Regions from separate parts of the Hydrogenophaga sp. R2 genome, predicted to be linked through region 2. Evidence: predicted binding sites of a transcription regulator. Region 2 holds the regulator's gene; the other holds the start of a gene.

Region 1 (3,401 bases), on a different contig from region 2:
CAAGTCGCGCATCGAGAAGGTGGCCACCAGCATGGCACCGGTGCTCATCCTGGGCGAATCGGGCACCGGCAAGGAGCTGGTGGCCCGCGCGGTGCACGACTGCAGCCACCGCGCCAGCGGCCCGTTCGTGGCGGTCAACTGCGGCGCCATCCCCGAGAACCTGATCGAGGCCGAATTCTTCGGAGCCCGCAAGGGCGCCTACACCGGCGCCACCGCCGACCGCGAGGGCTACTTCCAGGCCGCGCGCGGCGGCACGCTCTTTCTGGACGAGATCGGCGACCTGCCCCTGGCCATGCAGGCCAAGCTGCTGCGGGTGATCCAGGAGCGACGGGTGCGCGCCCTGGGCGGCGTGCAGGAAGAAGCGGTGGATGTGCGGCTGGTGAGTGCCACCCACCGCGACCTGCCGGCCCTGGTGCAGTCGGGCCAGTTCCGGCAGGACCTGTTCTACCGCCTCAACGTGATCGGGCTGCGCACCCCGGCCCTGCGCGAACGCCGCGACGACCTGGACGACCTGGTGCAGGCCCTGCTGGAGCGTCTGTGCCAGGACATCGGCCAGCCCGTGCCCCAGCTCACGCCGCAAGCGCGCGACTGGCTCTGGCGCCGTGAACTGCCGGGCAATGTGCGCGAGCTCGAAAACCTGCTGCAGCGCGCCCTCGCCCTGAGCGACGGCCATCAGCTGGACGTGCCGGACTTCGGCGAATCCTTCGACGAGACGCCGACCGATCCCATGCCGCTGCGCCAGCCGGCGCCTGCCGGCACCAGCGACACGCTGCCGCCCGATGCCATTCCGTCCGACCTGCAGCGCTACCTCGACGAGAAGGAACGCCAGGTGCTGCTCAAGGCCCTGCGCGAATGCGACTACAACCGCACCGCCGCTGCCGCCCGGCTGGGCCTGAACCTGCGGCAGATGCGTTACCGCATCCAGCGGCTGGGCATCGTGATGCCCTCCGGCTCGGTCGAGCCGGAACCCGAGGACGACGAGGCCCGCTGATGTCCATCGACACCCGGCAGACCGGCAGGCCGGTGGCCCTGAGCGACTGGGACGGTGGCTGGCTGCGCGAGGCACGCCGTTGCCCCTCGCCCAACTTCGGCCCGCGACCGGCAGGCGCCGTCATCGATCTGGTGGTGCTGCATTCGATCAGCCTGCCACCGGGCCAGTACGGCGGCCCCGAGGTGGAACAGCTGTTCGTCAACCGCCTGGACTGGGACGCCCACCCCTACTTCGGGCAGATCCGGGGCATGGAAGTGTCCTCGCACTTCTTCATCCGCCGCGACGGCGAGCTGGTGCAGTTCGTCGACACCTTCGAGCGCGCCTGGCATGCGGGCCGTTCGTGCTGGCGGGGGCGCGAGAACTGCAACGACGATTCGGTCGGCATCGAGCTCGAAGGCCTGGAGGGCGACACCTTCGAGGCGGCGCAGTACCAGCGCCTGGTGCGCCTGATGCAGCAGCTGGCCCTGCGCCATCCGCTGCGGCATGTGGCAGGGCATGAACACATCGCACCGGGTCGCAAACTTGACCCCGGCGCAGGGTTTGATTGGGCACATCTGCAACAGCTCGCCCTGGCCCGTCTGGGCTGGGACCGTGGGTACTTTCCCGAGGTCACCCACGGACTGGCTGCCACCCCGCCACAGCCTCACCAGGACGGTGCATCCGGCTGAGCCCGGCCCCATGCGGGCTGGCACGCGAAAACGGTCTGCAGACCGCACGGACATTGAACATCGGACCCCGGCATCGCATGGCGCCAGCGATGCCGCCGGGGGGCATGCAACGCCATGTCCGGGTGCTTTTTATCCAGCGAAATATGCACGACGCGCCTTCTGCACTGCAGCAGGCCACACACCATAGGTAGTGGCTTGAAGGGGTCACAGACACCAGATATAGTGTGCTTCCGAGAACGGCCCTACAGGCCGACGAGCACCCGACAGGCACCGCACAAGGCGGCAGGCACGCCGCCCGCACCGGGCCACAGACCCCGGACATCCCACAACAACACCCAAGAGGAACCATGCTGACCGCCACCACCCCCCAGACCACCCACAGCCCCTCGGCCATGCCGACCGGCAGCATGAGCCCCAGCGCAGCGCCCGTGAGCGCCTCCGTCCTGGCCCACTACCAGATCATCCGCCGCAACGGCGCGGTGGTGTCCTTCGAACCCAGCAAGATCGCCGTGGCCATGATGAAGGCCTTCCTGGCGGTGCACGGCACCCAGGGCGCGGCATCGGCCAGCGTGCGCGAGACGGTGGACGAGCTCACCCAGGCCGTGGTGCGCGCGCTCATGCGCTCGCGTCCGGGCGGCGGCACCTTCCACATCGAGGACGTGCAGGACCAGGTCGAGCTCGGCCTGATGCGCGGCGGTCACCACGAAGTGGCCCGCGCCTACGTGCTCTACCGCGAGCGCCGCACCCGCGAGCGCGCCAGCCAGGCCGTGGCCCAGGCAGCCGAGCCACAGCTGCACGTGATCGACCGCGGCCAGCGCGTGCCGCTGGACCTGCAGGCACTGCAGACCCTGATCGCCCAGGCCTGCGCCGGGCTGGGCGCCGACGTCAAGCCCGAACCCATCGTGGCCGAGACCAAGCGCAACCTGTACGACGGCGTGCCCATCGACGAGGTCTACAAGGCCGCCATCCTGGCCGCCCGCACCCTGATCGAGAAAGACCCCGACTACACCTACGCCACCGCCCGCCTGCTGCTGCACACCATCACCAAGGAAATCCTGGGCGAGGCCGTGCCGGCCGAGCAGATGGGCGAGCGCTATGCCGAGTACTTCCCGCAGTTCATCAAGAAGGGCGTGGAGAACGAGCTGCTGGACGAGAAGCTGATGCAGTTCGACCTGGCCCGTCTGGGTGCTGCGCTCAAGCCCGAGCGTGACCTGCAGTTCGACTACCTCGGCCTGCAGACCCTGTACGACCGCTACTTCCTGCACGTGCGCAAGACCCGCATCGAGATGCCGCAGGCCTTCTTCATGCGCGTGGCCATGGGCCTGTCGCTGAACGAGATCGACCGCGAGGCGCGCGCCATCGAGTTCTACGAGATCCTCTCCTCGTTCGACTTCATGTCGTCCACCCCCACGCTGTTCAACAGCGGCACCCTGCGTTCGCAGCTGTCGTCCTGCTACCTGACCACCGTGCCCGACGACCTGGACGGCATCTACGAGTCCATCAAGGAAAACGCACTGCTGTCCAAGTTCGCCGGCGGCCTGGGCAACGACTGGACCCGTGTGCGCGCCCTGGGCTCGCACATCAAGGGCACCAACGGCGAATCGCAGGGCGTGGTGCCCTTCCTCAAGGTGGTCAACGACACCGCCGTGGCGGTCAACCAGGGCGGCAAGCGCAAGGGCGCGGTCTGCACCTACCTGGAGTCGTGGCACCTGGACATCGAGGAATTCCTGGAGCTGCGCAAG
Region 2 (3,401 bases):
CGATGCTCAGTCGCTTGCCGTGGTCCAAAGAACTGCCCAGCGCGTGGAGGTCGGCGATACGCCCCACGCCGGTGATGATGCCGGTAAACATCCGGGTATTTTCGCAGGGTTTGTGACCCCCCTGCCCGGATCAGGGCCGCAGGCTCAGCGGCTCCAGCATTCGTCGGCGCTGGCGGGCACCGCCTGCCCGACCACCTGCACCTGGCTGCGTGCGCCGGTGTGGTCGAGCCAGAAGGTGCCGCAGGCATCGGCCGCCTGCCGTCCCGACGGGGTGACGGCTTCGACCCGCGCGGCATGCAGGGTGGCTTCCAGATCGGACTGCACCCCGCTGACCCGGTAGCGCTCGCCGATGCGGGCGAAGCTGGGGGCTGCCATGGCCACCATACTGCCCAGGATGGCAACAGCCACCATGGTCTCGATGAGCGAGAGTCCTCGGGCGCAGGCGAAACGGAGCGGGGTGGTGGGCTGTTTCATGCCCGCCACTGTAGGTGCGCGTATTAACTACAAAGTATCCATTTCGATGGATGCATGAGACCCATCGACAGGCGGATGAATGCTCGGGTGTTATTCGGCGCAGGTGAGATCAGCGGACCACTTGGGCCCGCAGACGGAGGTCATCGCCCACCGGCACCGTGTCGATCCAGCGCAGGTTCACGCCATCGGCCAGGCGCTCCAGCGCCCCCAGGTGGGCCAGCCCCGAGCCTTGTCCGAGCAGGCGGGGCGCCAGGTACACCAGCAGCTCGTCCACCAGCCCGGCGCGCAGCAGCGAGCCATTGAGCTTGTAGCCGGCTTCCACGTGCAGCTCGTTGATCTCCAGCCGGCCCAGCGCATCGATCATGGCGGGCAGATCCACCTTGCCGCCGTCGCCGGGCAGGCACTGCAGCCGGGCGCCGCGCGACTGCAGTGCGGCTTCGGCCGCTGCGTCGCGCACCGCATGAAACAGGTGGATGCGCCGTTGCAGGCCACCGTGGGGCGTCTCGAACAGGCGGGCATCGGTCGGGGTGCGCAGGTGCGAGTCGATCACCACCAGGTCGGGCTGGCGCGTCACCGGCACCTCGCGCACATCGAGCCGGGGGTTGTCTTCGGCCACGGTGCCGATGCCGGTCAGCACCGCGCAGGCGCGCGCGCGCCAGGCGTGGCCGTCGGCGCGCGCCTCGGGGCCGGTGATCCACTGGCTCTGGCCGTTGTCCAGCGCCGTGATGCCATCCAGCGACGCCGCCATCTTCATGCGGACCCACGGCCGACCCCGCTCCATGCGGCTGAAGAAGCCGACGTTGAGATCGCGCACCGCCAGGGCGATGGCATGGTCGGGTGGCAGCACATCGACCGTGATGCCGGCCTCGCGCAGACGGTCCAGGCCACGGCCGGCCACCAGCGGGTTGGGGTCGGTGCAGGCCACCACCACCCGCGCCACGCGGGCCTCGATCAGGGCGTTGCAGCAGGGCGGGGTGCGACCGAAGTGGGAGCAGGGTTCCAGCGTGACATGGGCCGTGGCGCCCACCACCGGCTCGCCGCGGGCCGCTGCATCGCGCAGCGCCATGACCTCGGCATGCGGGCCGCCGGCCTGCTGGGTATGGCCGATGCCGATGACACGGCCATCGGGTGCTGCGAGCACGCAGCCGACACACGGGTTGGGGTTGGAGAGGGTGAGCGAGAGCCGGCTGGCATCCAGCGCGCTCTGCAGGTGGATCAGGTCGGTGTCCGACACGGGATCAGCGCTTGACCTCGTCGACCAGCGCCCGGAATTCGTCGATGTCCTCGAAGCTGCGGTAGACGCTGGCAAACCGGATGTACGCCACCTTGTCGAGCTTCTTGAGCTCGCGCATGACCATCTCGCCCAGGCGGGCCGCCGGTACCTCGCGAGCGCCCAGGTTGAGCAGCTTTTCCTCGATGCGCTCGATCGCCGCGTCCACCTGCTCGGTGCTCACCGGCCGCTTGCGCAGGGCCAGCGCGAACGAGCCGCGCAGCTTGGCCGGTACATAGTCCACCCGCCGGCCGTCCTTCTTGACCACGGCCGGAAAGCTCACCTCAGGACGCTCGTAGGTGGTGAAGCGTTTCTCGCAATGGCCGCACTGGCGGCGGCGGCGGATGAAGTCCGCGTCCTCCGACACCCGGGTCTCCACGACCTGGGTTTCGAGGTGGCCGCAAAAGGGGCACTTCATCGGTCAGTGACGCTCAGAGCGGTGCGAATGGAATCCGGCGCCGGGCCGCCCCAAGCCGGATTCGCGCCCCCTCGGGGGGCAGCGACCCGCGCAGCGGTGGAGCGTGGGGGCCTCTTCACTTGTAGACGGGGAAGCGGGCGGTCAGGGAGTTCACCTTGGCGCGCACGGCTTCGATGTTGGCCGCGTCGCGCGGGTTGTCGAGCACGTCGGCGATCAGGTGCGCGGTGGCACGGGCCTCCTCGTCCTTGAAGCCGCGGGTGGTCATGGCCGGGGTGCCGATGCGCACGCCGCTGGTGACCATCGGCTTCTCGGGGTCGTTGGGGATGGCGTTCTTGTTGATGGTCATGTGGGCGCTGCCCAGCACGGCCTCGGCTTCCTTGCCGGTGATGCCCTTGGCCCGCAGGTCGACCAGCATCACGTGGCTCTCGGTGCGGCCACTCACGATGCGCAGGCCGCGCTGGGTCAGCGTCTCGGCCACCACCTGGGCGTTGCGGATCACCTGCTGCTGGTAGGCCTTGAACTCGGGGGTCAGCGCCTCCTTGAAGGCCACGGCCTTGGCCGCGATCACGTGCATCAGCGGGCCGCCCTGCAGGCCGGGGAAGATGGCGCTGTTGATGGCCTTCTCGTGCTGGGCCTTCATCAGGATGATGCCGCCGCGCGGACCACGCAGGCTCTTGTGGGTGGTGGAGGTCACCACGTCGGCATGCGGCACCGGGTTGGGGTAGACGCCTGCGGCGATCAGGCCGGCGTAGTGGGCCATGTCCACCATGAAGATGGCGCCGACTTCCTTGGCGATGCGCGCAAACCGCTCGAAATCGATGCGCAGGCTGTAGGCCGACGCGCCGGCAATGATCAGCTTGGGGCGGGTCTCGCGGGCCTTGGCTTCCATGGCCTCGTAGTCGATCTCTTCCTGGGCGTTCAGACCGTAGGACACGACGTTGAACCACTTGCCCGACATGTTCAGCGGCATGCCGTGGGTCAGGTGGCCGCCTTCGGCCAGGCTCATGCCCATGATGGTGTCGCCGGGCTTGAGGAAGGCCAGGAAGACGGCCTCGTTGGCGGATGCGCCGCAGTGCGGCTGCACGTTGGCGGCATCGGCGCCGAAGAGCTGCTTGACGCGGTCGATGGCCAGTTGCTCGGCCACGTCCACGTATTCGCAGCCGCCGTAGTAGCGCTTGCCGGGGTAGCCCTCGGCGTACTTGTTGGTCAGCTGGGTGCCCTGGGCGGCCATGACGGCCG

What was found. Region 2 encodes NrdR, which represses ribonucleotide reductase genes. Its sites were predicted from a motif close to CACNANATNTNGTG; they were not measured.
Region 1: a site for NrdR is predicted at 1,871-1,884, ahead of WD026_RS14760 (ribonucleoside-diphosphate reductase subunit alpha). Genes of this name have one in related genera too.

The regions. Positions count from the first base shown of each region.
Region 1 is NZ_JBBHZN010000004.1:286,956-290,356, reverse strand. It holds gene WD026_RS14770 (sigma-54-dependent transcriptional regulator) at 1-991, shown strand, start outside; gene ampD (1,6-anhydro-N-acetylmuramyl-L-alanine amidase AmpD) at 991-1,659, shown strand; gene WD026_RS14760 (ribonucleoside-diphosphate reductase subunit alpha) at 2,007-3,401, shown strand, end outside.
Region 2 is NZ_JBBHZN010000001.1:363,347-366,747, forward strand. It holds gene WD026_RS01795 (riboflavin synthase) at 1-91, opposite strand, end outside; gene WD026_RS01800 (pilus assembly FimT family protein) at 145-474, opposite strand; gene ribD (bifunctional diaminohydroxyphosphoribosylaminopyrimidine deaminase/5-amino-6-(5-phosphoribosylamino)uracil reductase RibD) at 584-1,708, opposite strand; gene nrdR (transcriptional regulator NrdR) at 1,713-2,162, opposite strand; gene glyA (serine hydroxymethyltransferase) at 2,278-3,401, opposite strand, start outside.